DNA from 2 places in the Streptomyces sp. NPDC002911 genome. Region 1 is predicted to be linked to the other one. Evidence: riboswitches for the same ligand, from Rfam matches in the RefSeq annotation. Region 1 holds a riboswitch; the other holds the start of a gene.

Region 1 (7,250 bases):
GACCACCGGCTTCACGGCGGCCGTCCGGCGGGCGAGCCGGGTGAACTTGCGCGGGTTGCCCAGTGATTCGAGGTACAGCAGGGCGACATCGGTGTCCTGGTCCTCGAACCAGTACTGCAGGAAGTCGTTGCCGGAGACATCGGCCCGGTTGCCTGCGGAGATGAAGGCCGAGAGGCCGGCGCCCCTGCGGTGGAGACCGGACAGGAGGGCGATCCCGATGGCGCCGGACTGGGTGAAGAGTCCGATGCGCCCGGCCTGGGGCGACTCCGGGGCGAGAGAGGCGTTGAGGCGGACGGTGTCGGAGGTGTTGATGATGCCGAAGGCGTTCGGGCCGATGATCCGCATGCCGTACGAGCGTGCCTGCCGGACCAGTTCCCGCTGCCGCTCCCGCCCTTCGGCGCCGCGCTCGGCGTATCCGGCGGAGAGGACGACGAGGCCCTGGACCCCGTGTTCGCCGCAGTCGGCGACAGCCCCGGGCACCCGGTCCGCGGGGACGGCGACGACCGCGAGATCGACCTGTTCGCCGATCTCACCCACGGAGCGGTGCGCGGGCACCCCGTCGACCGTGCCCGGTCCGGCCGCGAACGACGTGTTCACCGCGTACGTGCGTCCGGTGAAGCCCGAGCCGACGAGATTGCGCAACACCGTCCGGCCCACGCCGCCGGGCTCACGGCCGACGCCGATGACCGCGACGGACCCGGGGGCGAGCAGGCGCTGGACGGAACGCGCTTCGGCCCGCTGCTCACGGGCGCGCTGGACGGCGAGGGACTCGGCCGTGGGTTCCAGGTCGAGGGTGAGGTGGACCGAGCCGTCCTCGAAGCTCCGCTGCTGGGTGAACCCGGCGTCCCGGAACACCTTGATCATCTTGTTGTTGGCCGGCAGCACCTCGGCCGCGAAACGGCGGATGCCCCGTTCCCTGGCCACCGCCGCGATGTGTTCGAGAAGGGCCGACGCCACACCTCGGCCCTGGTGGGCGTCCTGGACGAGGAAGGCGACCTCGGCCTCGTCCGCTGGGGCCGACGCGGGCCTGCCCTGCTCGTTGATCCGGTCGAAGCGGACGGTGGCGATGAACTCGCCGCCGATCGTGACGGCCAGTCCCACCCGGTCGACGTAGTCATGATGGGTGAAGCGGTGCACGTCCCGGGCGGAGAGACGCGGATACGGGGCGAAGAAGCGGTAGTACTTCGATTCGTCGGACACCTGCTCGTAGAAGCTGACCAGCCGCTCGGCATCATCCGTGGTGATGGGCCGGATGCGCGCGGTGCCACCGTCGCGGAGCACCACGTCCGCCTCCCAGTGGCCTGGGTACGCGTGAGGCGGACTCTGCTCCGGAGTGAGCTCCATGGGCAAAGCGTACGGCCCGTCGCACCGGTCGCGTCGGGATGGTGGCGACGGCACGCCGAGGAGGCCGGCTGGGCTTGGGCGGCCCGGTTACTGTGCCTGGCACAGCAATGCGCACTGCATGAGAGACTGGTCTAGACAACCCATTGTTACGTGAAGGGCAGAACCATGGCTGAGCGCCGCGTCAACGTCGGTTGGGCCGAGGGCCTGCACGCCCGCCCCGCTTCCATCTTCGTCCGTGCCGCCACGGCCTCCGGCGTCCCCGTGACGATCGCCAAGGCGGACGGCAACCCGGTGAACGCCGCTTCCATGCTCGCGGTGCTCAGCCTGGGCGCCCAGGGTGGCGAGGAGATCGTGCTCACGTCCGAGGCGGACAACGCGGAAGCCGCCCTGGACCGCCTGGCGAAGCTGGTCACCGAAGGGCTCGAGGAGCTTCCGGAGACCGTCTGACTCCAGCCGTTTCCAACCGGCGCATTCCTGCGGGAAAGCCGCGGCCCCCACCGGGAGCCGCGGCTTTTCGCATTTCCTTGACCGGGTTCGTGGAGAGCTCCGAAAACCCGAGTCAGGACAGCAAAAAGAAAGCCCTCCGATAATTACCCTCTTTGTATACGGTGCGCTTGTTAATGGCGGGCTCCCGCGATGTTTACGGGGTGTTGCGAAGTCCTCACCCGGGCCGTGCCCGCCGGGCGCCCCGGCAGGTCCGTGCGGCGCAGCCGGTGGGCAGCGGTGGCCCGCTCGGCGTGCTGGGCGGCGAGAGCCCTGGCCCGCTCCACGTCCCGGCGCGCCACGGCGTCGACGAGAGCGCCGTGCTCCGCCCAGGAGTCCGCGGGGCGGGCCGGCTGCTCGACGACGTACATCCAGGCGATCTTGTGCCGGAGCTGGGTGAGCAGAGCGATCAGCGCGGGGCTGCCCGAGGCCTGCGCCAACGTCTCGTGGAACCAGCCGCCCAGGGAGCGCAGATCCTCGCCCTCGCCCCTGCGCACCCGCTCCTGCCCCAGCCTGACCAGGCCGCGGAGCACCTTGAGGTGCGCCTCGGTGCGGCGCTGAGCCGCGCGGGCGGCTCCGAGGGGCTCCAGGAGCATCCGGATCTCCAGGAGGTCGGCGGCCTCCTGCTCCGTGGGTTCGGCGACGCAGGCACCGGCGTGCCGGCGGGTGACGACGAACCCCTCGGATTCCAGGGTGCGCAGCGCCTCGCGTACGGGGACGCGGGAGACGCCGTAGCGACGTGCGAGCACCTCTTCGGTGAGGCGGCTGCCGCGCTCGAAGACACCGGAGACGATGTCGTCACGGATTGCCGTGCATACCGAATGCGCGGGAATGCGCATGTCCGAACCTCCGCCTTAATCCCCGCGAAACGCGGCCGATCGACGCCTGTTCTGTGACTCTATTGCAAACGGCTGGAATTTCCGATGGCGGGGTGTAATCCATGGATATCTTTTGGCCAGGGGAGCACGTGCGCGGGGCTTCTGCGGGCCTCTCACCCGGACATGGCGAGGGCCCCGGCGGATGCCGGGGCCCTCGTCCGAGCGATGTGGTGCGGCGCGGGTCAGACCTGGACGCCGTGGGCGCGGAGGTACGCGACGGGATCCATGTCCGAGCCGTACTCGGCGGTGGCCCGGGCCTCGAAGTGCAGGTGCGGCCCGGTGGAGTTGCCGGTCGAGCCGGAGACGCCTATCCGCTCGCCCGAGCCGACGCTCTGGCCGACGGACACACCGATCGAGGAGAGGTGGCCGTATTGGGTGTACGTACCGTCCTTCATCCGGAGCACGATGTTGTTGCCGTACGCGCCGCCCCAGCCCGCCTCCACGACCGTGCCGGCGCCGACTGCGACGACAGAGGTGCCGGACGCCGCCTGGAAGTCGACGCCGGAGTGGCTGCCGGAGGACCAGAGCGCTCCTCCGGACTGGTAGCCGGTGGTCACGTGCGAGCCTGCGACCGGGAGGTGGAAGGAGTTCAGCCGGGCACGCTCGGCGGCGCGTGCGGCGCGCGCCTCGGCCTCGCGTGCCTCCTTGGCACGGGCTTCGGCCTTGCGCTTCGCCTCAGCCTCCGCCTTCGCCTCGGCCTCCGCCTTGGCCTCGGCCTTCGCTTCAGCCTCGGCGGCGACGTCGGCCTGGTGCTGCTGCGCCTTCGCCTGGGCGTCGATCTGCGCGGCGAGGGTGGTATCGAGGACGACCGCCTGGGTCAGGCCGGTGGCGGTGACGGCCTCGGAGTCCGCGGCGAGGGCCGGGGAGGCCGGGGTGCCGATGACGCCGGCGGTGGCCAGGGCCGCGATACCGGCGGCCTCGGCGCTCTTGCGCGTCAGGCGGCTCGGGGCACGGTGCTTCCCGGTGGCACGGATGAACGCCATGGAGGGGCTGGATCCTTTCCTTCCTTCTCGCCTACCGGGTTAGCTGACGGGTTCGGAGCAGGAAGGTCTCCTACGGGCCCCTGAGCCTGCGACGAGGACAGGGATCCGATTCACCCCAGGGACTTCATGGGTCCCCGGCTCCCCAGGCTCGCGCCTGACGGGGACTCGGCGATGACTGTCCGGCGCCGCGGACGCGGCAGTCGTCTGGCGGACAGCCGGGCCGACGCTAGAGCGGGCCGCTTTCCCGCACCAAACGGAAAGGGTCCTTTGTCGCACATCCCACAGGATGAATGACGGCTTTTTCTACGAAACGGACATATGACGGACCCCAGCGGGAGTGCGCTCGCCGGGGTCCGTCATGTCCTGTTCTGTCAGCCGGTGACGACCGACACCTCGCCGATGCCGAGCGCCTTCACGGGCTCCGCGATCTGCGCGGCGTCCCCGACCAGGACAGTGACCAGCCGGTCGACCGGGAACGCGTTGACCACGGCGGCGGTCGCCTCGACCGTGCCGGTCCCTGCCAGGCGCGCGTACAGCTCGGCCTGGTAGTCATCCGGCAGGTGCTGCTCCACCTGGTCGGCCAGGGTGCCCGCGACGGAGGCAGCCGTCTCGTACTTCAGCGGGGCCACGCCCACGAGGTTCTGCACGGCGGTCTCACGCTCGGCGTCGGTGAGCCCCTCGGCCGCCAGGGTGCGCAGGACCTTCCACAGGTCGTCGAGGGCGGGGCCGGTGGACTCCGTGTCGACGGAGCCGCTGATGGCGAGCATCGCGGCACCGGTCGCCCCGGAGGCGGAACCGGGCGCCGTCGAGCGCAGCACCTGTCCGAAGGCCCGCACGCCGTAGGTGTAGCCCTTCTCCTCGCGCAGCACCCGGTCCAGCCGCGAGGTGAGGGTGCCTCCCAGACAGTACGTGCCGAGAACCTGGGCGGGCCACACGCTGTCGTGCCGGTCCGCTCCGATCCGGCCGATCAACAGCTGGGTCTGCACGGCTCCGGGGCGGTCCACGATGACCACACGGCCGGTGTCGTCCGCAGTGATCGGGGGTACCGGCCGGGCCTGGCCCGCATTGCCCGACCAGCCCCCGACGGTTTCGGAGAGCAGCGCGTCCAGGTCCACCTCGGTGAGGTCACCGACGACGACCGCCGTCGCGGTGGACGGGCGCACATGGGCGTCGTAGAAGGCACGCACGGCGGCGGCGTCGATACGCCGGACCGTCTCCTCGGTGCCCTGGCGCGGACGCGACATCCGTGCCGTGGCGGGGAAGAGCTCCTTGGAGAGCTGTTTGGCGGCCCGTCGGGCCGGGTTCGCCTGCTCGTGCGGGATCTCGTCGAGGCGGTTGCCCACCAGACGCTCGACCTCGCTCTCCGCGAAGGCCGGGGCCCGCAGGGCCTCGGCGACCAGGCCGAGGGCCTTGGGCAGCCGCGAGACCGGCACCTCCAGGGAGACCCGCACACCCGGGTGGTCCGCGTGGGCGTCCAGCGTGGCGCCGCACCGCTCCAGCTCGGCGGCAAACTCCTCCGCCGAGTGCTTGTCCGTGCCCTCGGACAGCGCGCGCGCCATGATCGTGGCCACACCGTCCAGACCCTCGGGCTCGGCGTCCAGCGGGGCGTCCAGGAAGATCTCCACCGCGACGACCTGCTGGCCGGGGCGGTGGCAGCGCAGCACGGTCAGCCCGTTGGGCAGGGTGCCACGCTCGGGTGCGGGAAAGGCCCAGGGCCTGGCCTCGCCGGCGGTCGGCTGCGGGTGGTACTCCATCGCTACTCCAGTCACGGCGGCGTCGGTCACTTGTCGGCCCCCTCGTGCGCGTCGGTGCCGTCCGTCTCGTCGGCCGGTTCGAGCGGCTCGTAGACCAGGACCGCACGGTTGTCGGGGCGCAGATGCGCCTGGGCGGCGGCCTTGACCTCGTCGGCCGTCACGTCGAGCACCCGGCCCACCGCGGTCAGGGCGAGCTGCGGGTCACCGAACAGGACGGCGTACCGGCACAGTTCGTCGGCGCGGCCGGAGACCGTGCCGAGCCGGTCCAGCCACTCACGCTCCAACTGCGCCTGCGCACGTTCCATTTCCTCCGGCGTGGGGCCCTCCTCCGCGAAGCGGGCCAGTTCCTCGTCGACGGCCTCCTCGATCAGGGGCACCTCGACGCCCCCGGACGTCTTGACGTCCAGCCAGCCCAGCGAGGGCGCGCCGGCCAGCCTGAGCAGCCCGAATCCCGCGGCCACCGCCGTACGGTCGCGGCGGACCAGGCGGTTGTGCAGACGGGACGACTCGCCGCCGCCGAGCACGGTCAGTGCGAGGTCCGCGGCGTCGCACTCACGTGTGCCGTCGTGCGGCAGCCGGTAGGCGGCCATCAGCGCACGCGCGGGAACCTTCTCCTGGACCACTTCACGCAGCTGTTCGCCGATGACGGCGGGCAGCGAACCGTCCCGCGGGGGCTGCTTGCCGTCGTGGGAGGGGATGGAGCCGAAGTACTTCTCGACCCAGGCGAGCGTCTGCTCCGGGTCGATGTCACCGACCACCGAGAGCACCGCGTTGTTCGGCGCGTAGTACGTACGGAAGAACGCCTGCGCGTCCTCAAGGGTCGCCGCGTCCAGGTCGGCCATCGAGCCGATCGGCGTGTGGTGGTACGGGTGGCCCTCCGGGTAGGCGAGGGCGGTGAGCTTTTCGAAAGCGGTGCCGTACGGGACGTTGTCGTAGCGCTGGCGGCGCTCGTTCTTGACGACGTCGCGCTGGTTCTCCATGGACTCCTCGTCGAGCGCGGCGAGCAGCGAGCCCATCCGGTCGGCCTCGAGCCACAGGGCCAGCTCCAGCTGGTGCGTGGGCATCGTCTCGAAGTAGTTGGTGCGCTCGAAGCTGGTCGTGCCGTTCAGGGAGCCACCGGCCCCTTGCACCAGCTCGAAGTGCCCGTTCCCCTTGACCTGGCCCGAGCCCTGGAACATCAGGTGCTCGAAAAGGTGAGCCAGGCCCGTGCGTCCCTTGACCTCGTGCCGGGAGCCGACGTCGTACCAGAGGCAGACCGCGGCGACGGGGGTCAGATGGTCCTCGGAGAGCACCACGCGCAGGCCGTTGGCCAGACGGTGCTCGGTCGCCGTCAAGCCGCCGGAACCGGCCTGGGCTGTGGCCGTGTGACCCATGGGCATGTACGTCCCTTCGATCGGTACAGGATTTCCTGCCGGACCTGCCACTCTAGGCAAGCGCACCGGCACCTGGCGAAGTTCCCGTCGGGTGAATGTTGTCGTAGATGCTGCCGTAAACAGGGGCTCTGCGGGGGCCCTGGGGGCCGCTTCGGACGGGTCGAGGTCGGCGTTGTCGGTACGGCGGTCCACAATGGTCGGCGTCAGAACCTGAGGTTGCCCGACAGAATCTGTGAAGGAGTCGCAGCCGCGATGGCCCGCCGCAGCACGAAAACCCCGCCGCCGGACGACTTCGAGGAGAAGATCCTCGACATCGACGTCGTCGACGAAATGCAGGGCTCCTTCCTCGAGTACGCGTACTCGGTGATCTACTCCAGGGCTCTGCCCGATGCCCGCGACGGCATGAAGCCCGTGCACCGCCGCATCGTGTCCCAG
Region 2 (7,250 bases), on a different contig from region 1:
GGCGCCACCGGGTGCGCCGGATCGTCCTGCCGCTGCTCGGGCTCGTCCTCGCCATGGGCACGCACGCCCTGTGGAACGGCTCGTCGTCCTTCGGACCGTACGGCTTCTACGCGGTGTACGGCGCGTTCATGATGCCGGCCTTCGGCCTGGTGGCCTGGCTGGCGATCTGGTCGCGCCAGCGGGAGCTCGGCACGCTCTCCACCGAGCTGCCGGTGTACGCGGCGGCCGGCTGGCTGGCCCCCGCCGAGCCTCTCGCGCTGGCCTCGATGCGGGCGCGGGGCATGGCCCGCGACATGGCCAGGCACTGGCACAGCCACCCGGACCGCGCCCGGGGCAGGGCCGCGGCCCGCGCCGTCGCGGAGTACGAGTCGTTCGCGACCTCGCTGGCCATGCTGCGCCGGAGGGCGCGCCACGACGGCGCGGGAGCGGACTTCGCAGTCCGCGAGCGGGAGTTGCTGCACCACCTCTGGCAGCGCCGGGACATCGCGGGCCCGGCCCTGACGTACGCGGCCCACGCGACGGGCCGGCTCCGCGCCCACCGGCCGCCCGCGCCGCCGCCGTTCCCCCGGCAGCCCTCCCACGGCGGGCCGCCTCCGCAGCACATCCCCGCACCGCACCGGCATTACGGCGGCTACAACCCGTACCTGGAGGACGGCGGGCGCCGCACACCGCCCGGTTAGAGCGTCAGGCAGAAGCCTCGGTCAACTCCGCCACCTGCTGCTCGGTCAGCCGCAGGTCAGCCACCGACACCAGCGCCGGCAGCTGTCCGACCGTACGCGCGGAGGCGATCGGCGCGGTCACGGTCGGCTGGGCTGCCAGCCAGGCGAGGGCGACCGTGGCGATCTCGGCGTCGTGCTCCTGGGCGATCCTGTCGAGCGCCGCGAGCACCTTGCGGCCGCGCTCGGTCTCCAGGTGCCGGCCCGCGCCCTCGGCCCGTGCGCTCTCGACGGCTGCCCCCGCCCGGTACTTGCCGGTGAGGAAGCCCGAGGCGAGCGCGAAGTACGGGACCGCGGCGAGACCGGCGCCGGCCGCCGTGTCCTGGAGCGCGCCCTCATAGGTGTCGCGCGAGACGAGGTTGTAGTGCGGCTGCAGTGCGACGTAGCGGGCCAGGCCCTCGCGCTCGGAGAAGTCCAGGGATGCCTGGAGCCGCGCGGGGCTGATGTTGGAGGCGGCTATCTCCCGCACCGTGCCGGCCTTCACCAGCTGGTCGAGCGCGGTGATGATCTCCTCGACGGGGACGCTCTCGTCGTCGAAGTGCGTGTAGTAGAGGTCGATGTGGTCGGTGCCGAGCCGGCGCAGCGACGCCTCCGCCGCCTCCTTGACGGTGGTGGGCGAGAGCCCCTTGTACGCGGGGTGGGCGCCGACCTTGGTAGCGATGACGACGTCGTCGCGGCGGGAACGGGCGGCCAGCCATTTGCCGATGAGGGTCTCCGACTCACCGCCCTCGTTGCCCGGGACCCAGGCCGAGTAATAATCGGCGGTGTCGATGAAGTTGCCGCCTGCCGCCACGTACGCGTCGAGGACGGCGAAGGTCCCGTCCTCGTCGGCGGTCCAGCCGAAGACGTTGCCGCCGAGGGCGAGAGGGAAGACCTGGAGGCTCGATGAACCGAGCGGGCGCCGAGATGTCATGTCCAGGAACAACCGGTCGGCTCAGGCAACTATTCCGGTGCACGTCCACGGCGCACAATCCGGAAAACCCTGACGAGTCCCCGTCCCGGACGGACCGGCGGCCCTGACGTACGGGGGGCGTGCGTCAGGGCCGCCGGGATTCCGAGGGGCTCAGATCGTGAGGCCCTTACCGCGCAGCCAGCTCATCGGGTCGATGCCCGAGCCGTCCGCGGTGTGGATCTCCAGGTGCAGGTGCGCGCCGGTCACATTGCCGGTCGCGCCGACGCGGCCGATGGTCTGGCCGGTGGTGACCTTCTGGCCTGCCGCCACGTCCATCGACGACTGGTGGCAGTACCAGACCTCGGTGCCGTCGTCGAGTTCCAGGACCGTGCGGTAGCCGTACGAGCCGGAGTAGCCGGCCGACTTCACCGTTCCACTGTGGACGGCCTTGACCGGGGTGCCGGTCGGGGCCGCGAAGTCCAGCCCGGTGTGGTGGCCGGAGGACCACATCGAACCGGCCTGGCCGAAGGTCGAGCTGATGTAGTACGAGGAGGTCGGCACGGCGTAGCTGGCGGCGAGCTTGGCGAGACGCTCGGCCTCCGCCTTCTTCTTCGCCGCTGCCGCCGCCGCCTTCTTCTTCGCCGCCGCCTCGGCCTCGGCGTCGCTCTGCTGCTTTGCCGCCTGGGCCGCGGCCCACTCGACCGCCGCCTGCTCCTCCGCGGCCTTGGCCTCGGCGTCGGCTCCGGCCTGCTGCTGCTCGGCCTGCTGGAGGATGCGGGCGCGAAGCGCCTCGCCGGCGTCGGTGGTGCCCTGCTCGGCCTCGGCGGCGGTGATGCCCGCGGTGGTGAGCGGAGAGGACGCGGCGACCGTCTCGTGGTCCGAGCCGGAGTCGTCGGACATGAACGCGCCGACACCGGGAAGGGACTTGGCGTCGGGGAGATTGTCCGCGATGGAATCGGGAAGAGAAATGGAGACCGGCGGCTTGCTCTGAGCGGTGGCCATGCCACCCGCTCCGACGGCCGCGATGACCCCGACGCCGAGGACGGTGGAGCTACGGGCGAGGCCGCGCTGCTTGGCTACGCGATGCCGGCCGCGTACGGGACGGATGGACTCCTCGGTGGGGTTCCATTCCTCCCACGTCCTGTCCTCATCACCGAAGCTGCCGGTCCTGAAGGATGACGGTGCCTCGGGGGCAGGCTGATTGGACGCCACGTGGGCGCACTCCTTTCCTTCCTTCTCGCCTACCGGGTTAGCTGACGGGTTCGGAGCAGGAAGGTCTCCTACGGGCCCCTTCGTCTCTCGCGAGACACAGGTGTCCGATTCACCCCATGTAGGTGGTTCCCCGGTTCCCTTGCGGAATTCGGCGCTGCGCACGGTGCCGCCTCTTGCGACGACAGGTACAACCGCGCTGCGTTATCGAACGTTAATAGACACCCGGGTCCCATTCCAAGCTGTTCCCGTAGATCATTCGCCACTCCGGCCTGGACTTTCATGGGTCAATCGGTCACAAACGGGCGACTTGAGCACCCTTCACCCGGGCAGCAGTTTCTGACGGTGCGTCAAATGTTATGCGGAGCGGGGTCCTTCGACTACCGACGGTCGCGACCGGTCATTCACTGTCCCGCCGCACGATCTTCACCTTCGTCCGCCGCTCCTGCTGCCCCCGCGCGGGACGCCCGACGGCGAGGAGCGCCAAGTCGTCCGTCGACCGGCCGCCGGTGTGCAGCCGTACGTCGTCGGTGAGCGCGGACAGCAGTTCCTCGGGCCCCGGGAAGAGCCGGCCGCGAAGCCGGGCCGCAGGATCGTAGAAGACGCCCTTCGCGTCCCGCGCCTCGGAAAGGCCGTCGGTGAACGTCAGGAACATCGCACCGGCCGGCAGCGTCCACACGTCCGACCGGTCCGGCCACACGTCCAGCCCCATCCCGAGCGGCAGTGCGGGCACGGTCGGAGCCAGCACCTCCAGCGCCCCGTCCGCGTGCAGCACGAGCGGCTCGGGGTGACCGCGGTTGATGACCCGAAGCGTGTCCGATCCGGCCGGGATCTCCGCGAGGACAGCGGTGACGAACCCCTCCATGGAGTCGAGCCCGCCCCGCCGCGAGCTCTCACGGGCAAGCGCCCGTTCCAGCCGCTGGACCACCCCCTCCAGCGACAGCTCCTGTTCCGCCGCCTCCCGGAACGCCCCGATCACGACGGCCACCGCCGCCACGGCGTCCAGCCCCTTGCCCCGTACGTCACCGAGGACCAGGCGCACCCCGTACGGAGTGTCCGTGACGGCGTACAGGTCGCCGCCGACGAACTCGTCCGCCTGCGCCGCCTCGTACCTCGCCGCGACCAGCAGCCCCCCGATCCGGTCCTCGGGTGTCGGGAGCACCGCGCGCATCGCCGTCTCCGCGATGACCCTGGCCGATGCCAGCTGCTCGTTCCCCCGGCGTACGACGCGGTTGATGACGAGGGAGAGCGCCGCGACGGTGAACAGGGTGAGCAGATCGGTGACGGGCACGACCTCGGCGAGCATGCCGTCCGAGACCCGGATGGCGAGCACGACGAGGATCGAGACCACTCCGACCCGCACGGTGCGGGCCAGCGAGAAGAACGGGGCGGCGATCAGCGGGGCGGCCGCGAAGAGCGGCACAGCGGTGACCTCGGACGGCGTCGCGAGGTCGAAGATCACTCCGGCGCAGATCATCAGGGCGGGCAGCGCGCGCACGAACCGCCGGGAACGAGCGTTCCCGGCAGCGCCCCCTCGCCGTCCGTCCCGCTTCCCCACCTGTGCGCTCCTACCCGGTCCACCCAAGGCTGCGGACGGTACCGCGCTCCACCCGGGCTTGCCGGAGCCGCGCCGAGCGGCGACTCGTCATCGGCCGAAGGGAGGAGTCGCCGGAGCCCCGCCGCCTACCGGGGGTCAGTCGGAAAGCCGGTGCTGCGCGTAGATCGTCAGTGCATCCCGAACGAAGACGGCCGTTCCGTCTCCATACCGATCGTAGTTCCTCCGAGGCGCGGACCGGCGACGTACATCTCGTCAAAGTCAACCCCCGCACCGGCGGACGGGGACGCACACGACAGAGGCCCGAATCCTTGGAAGGATCCGGGCCTCTGTCTTCTAGTAGCGGGGACAGGATTTGAACCTGCGACCTCTGGGTTATGAGCCCAGCGAGCTACCGAGCTGCTCCACCCCGCGCCGTTGTGATTGCAACTCTACGCCATCCGGGAGGGTGCTCCGACCACTTACGGCAGCCACTCCCCACCACCCCTCGCGACCGGAGAACCTCCCGAGCCGACGTCATACGTCAACAGAGGCCGCACATAGCGGAGTTGCCGGACGCAATAGCTGTCCGAAAAAGTTTCCGCACCCCCGATCTCGCGTATCGCCTGTCCGGAGGGCCTCCCCTCGTGTCCACACGGCGCAGACCCGCGATCCACCCGGCCGCACCGTCGACCCTGCGCGTCTCCCTCGTCGGCGGACTGATCGGCGCCGTGCCCGGCCCGGTGATCAGCGCAGCCGTCACCTGCCCGGCCGTCGGTGTGCCCGAGAGTGACTCGGTGCACGCACTCAACCACGGGACGTCGGGCTTGCTCAGCGGGTTTCGCGGCCGGGCTCGTGGCGCTCCTGCGCAGGAGCCCGGGGAAGTCCGCGGTCGTGCCCGCGCCGCAGGGATGACCCCACGCCGTGCCCCGGGCGGGGCGCGGCGCTCCGCGATTGCGCGGCGTCCGGAGCGGCGGGACGCTGGAAGGACAAGCCTTTCGGTGTTCGGTCCCGTCTGCGCGGCATCCTTCGGGTGCCGGTGCAGGCCCAGCAGCCTCACCCGATGCGACGGTGGCAGGGGAGGCCGGGCGCGTGCGCGTCAGGAGACGGATATGGACGGCGCCCTGCTCGAAACGATGAGAACCGCTCTGCGCGGCCCGGTCATCGGGCCGGACGACCAGGAGTACGGCCGGGCCCGTACGGTCTACAACGCCATGATCGACAAGAAGCCGGCGGCCGTGGTCGCGTGCCGCGACACGGCGGACGTCATGGCGGCCGTCGACTTCGTCCGTGAGCACGGCCTGGACGTGGCCGTCCGGGGCGGCGGGCACAGCGGCCCCGGCCTCGGCCTCTGCGACGACGCCGTCACGATCGATCTCTCCCCCATGCGCGGTGTGCGGGTCGACCCCGCCACCCAGACCGCCCAGGCCGACGGCGGGGCGACGTTGGGCGATTTCGACCACGCCACCCACGCGTTCGGCCTCGCCACTCCGGCGGGGATCATGTCCACGACCGGCATCGGCGGCCTCACCCTCGGCGGCGGTCACGGCTACCTCACACGGAAGTACGGCCTCTCGGTGGACAATCTGGTCTCCGCGGACGTGGTCCTGGCCGACGGCAGCTTCGTCGCCACGAACCCGAGCGAGCACCCCGACCTGTTCTGGGCGCTGCGCGGCGGCGGCGGCAACTTCGGCATCGTCACGTCGTTCGACTTCGAGCTGCACCCCGTGGACACGGTGGGGGTCGCCATCACCGTATGGCCCCTGGAACTCATCCACGACGTCATGCGCTGGTACCGCGACTTCCTGCCGCAGGCACCGGACGACCTGTACGGCTTCTTCGCCTCGCTGACCGTCCCGCCCGGCCCGCCCTTCCCCGAGGAGATCCACGGGCAGAGGATGTGCGGCGTCGTCTGGTCCTCGACGGCGGACCCCGAAGCCCTGGGCGAAACCCTCGCCGTGGTGAACGATCCGGGGCCGCCCGCCTTCCACTTCACGGCGCCCATGCCCTATCCGGCCCTGCAGTCCCTGTTCGACACCCTGCTGCCGACCGGTCTGCAGTGGTACTGGCGCGGCGACTTCTTCGACCGGATCACGGACGACGCCGTCGACGTGCACGCCTCCTTCGCGGAGAAGCTCCCCACCGGCCTGTCGACGATGCACCTGTACCCGGTCGACGGGGCCGCGGGCCGGGTCGCCCGCGACGACACAGCCTGGGCGTACCGCGACGCGCTCTGGTCCGGCGTCATCGCCGGCATCGACCCCGACCCGGTCAACGCGGCGGCACTGCGGGAATGGGCCGTCGGCTACTGGGAGGCCCTACACCCGCATTCCATGGGCGGCGGCTACGTGAACTTCCTCGGCACGGGCGAGTCCCAGGACCGCGTCCGGGCCACGTACCGCGGGCACTACGACCGGCTCGCGGAGGCCAAGCGGGCCTACGACCCGCACAACCTCTTCCACGCAAACCAGAACATCGAGCCCGCACCACCGCACCGACCGTGACGCCCGGCTCGCAATACCGAGGGAAACCCGTGCTGGGAGGGTTACAGTCTGCATGCACCGCATGATGATTCCGGACGCCCCCGGAGCGGCGCGGCACCGGTAGCGGCACCTCGTAGCCCTATCGGTCGGGACCAGTCCAGGATTTTCCGCAGCGGCTCGGTCACGGGGCTCTCACCGCACACCTACCTACAGGACACCTGAGATGACCGACATGCCTGCCCGCACGACCCAGCGGCACTCCGACAGCGCGAGCGCGACCGCCGACCCGGGTTCCGCGGCCCCGCTGCCCACGCCGCAGTACGCGAACCTGTTCATGGAGCCCGATCTGCCGCCGGTCACCGACGAACCCGAATGACCGGCGGCCCGTGCCCGGCCCCGAGTGACCGGCCCTGGTG

Evidence for each region. Region 1 has a riboswitch for cyclic di-AMP ahead of ACWD04_RS24640 (M23 family metallopeptidase). Riboswitches for the same ligand answer to the same signal wherever they lie in the genome.
Region 2: linked by a shared signal. The riboswitch ahead of ACWD04_RS25540 (M23 family metallopeptidase) and the one ahead of ACWD04_RS24640 (M23 family metallopeptidase) in region 1 are both predicted to bind cyclic di-AMP.

Annotation. Positions count from the first base shown of each region.
Region 1 is NZ_JBSFUO010000019.1:13,405-20,654, forward strand. Features, by position in the region: gene ACWD04_RS24625 (bifunctional acetate--CoA ligase family protein/GNAT family N-acetyltransferase) at 1-1,344, opposite strand, end outside; gene ACWD04_RS24630 (HPr family phosphocarrier protein) at 1,510-1,791, shown strand; gene ACWD04_RS24635 (GntR family transcriptional regulator) at 1,962-2,666, opposite strand; gene ACWD04_RS24640 (M23 family metallopeptidase) at 2,888-3,688, opposite strand; cyclic di-AMP (ydaO/yuaA leader) riboswitch at 3,702-3,869, opposite strand; gene ACWD04_RS24645 (M16 family metallopeptidase) at 4,060-5,442, opposite strand; gene ACWD04_RS24650 (M16 family metallopeptidase) at 5,469-6,821, opposite strand; gene ACWD04_RS24655 (DNA gyrase/topoisomerase IV subunit A) at 7,068-7,250, shown strand, end outside.
Region 2 is NZ_JBSFUO010000021.1:665-7,914, forward strand. Features, by position in the region: partial or broken gene ACWD04_RS25530 (PrsW family glutamic-type intramembrane protease) at 1-680, shown strand, start outside; gene ACWD04_RS25535 (aldo/keto reductase) at 685-1,629, opposite strand; gene ACWD04_RS25540 (M23 family metallopeptidase) at 1,780-2,820, opposite strand; cyclic di-AMP (ydaO/yuaA leader) riboswitch at 2,832-2,984, opposite strand; gene ACWD04_RS25545 (PP2C family protein-serine/threonine phosphatase) at 3,218-4,375, opposite strand; partial or broken gene ACWD04_RS25550 (TipAS antibiotic-recognition domain-containing protein) at 4,511-4,629, opposite strand; tRNA gene ACWD04_RS25555 (tRNA-Met) at 4,713-4,786, opposite strand; gene ACWD04_RS25560 (FAD-binding oxidoreductase) at 5,464-6,855, shown strand; gene ACWD04_RS25565 (hypothetical protein) at 7,058-7,210, shown strand.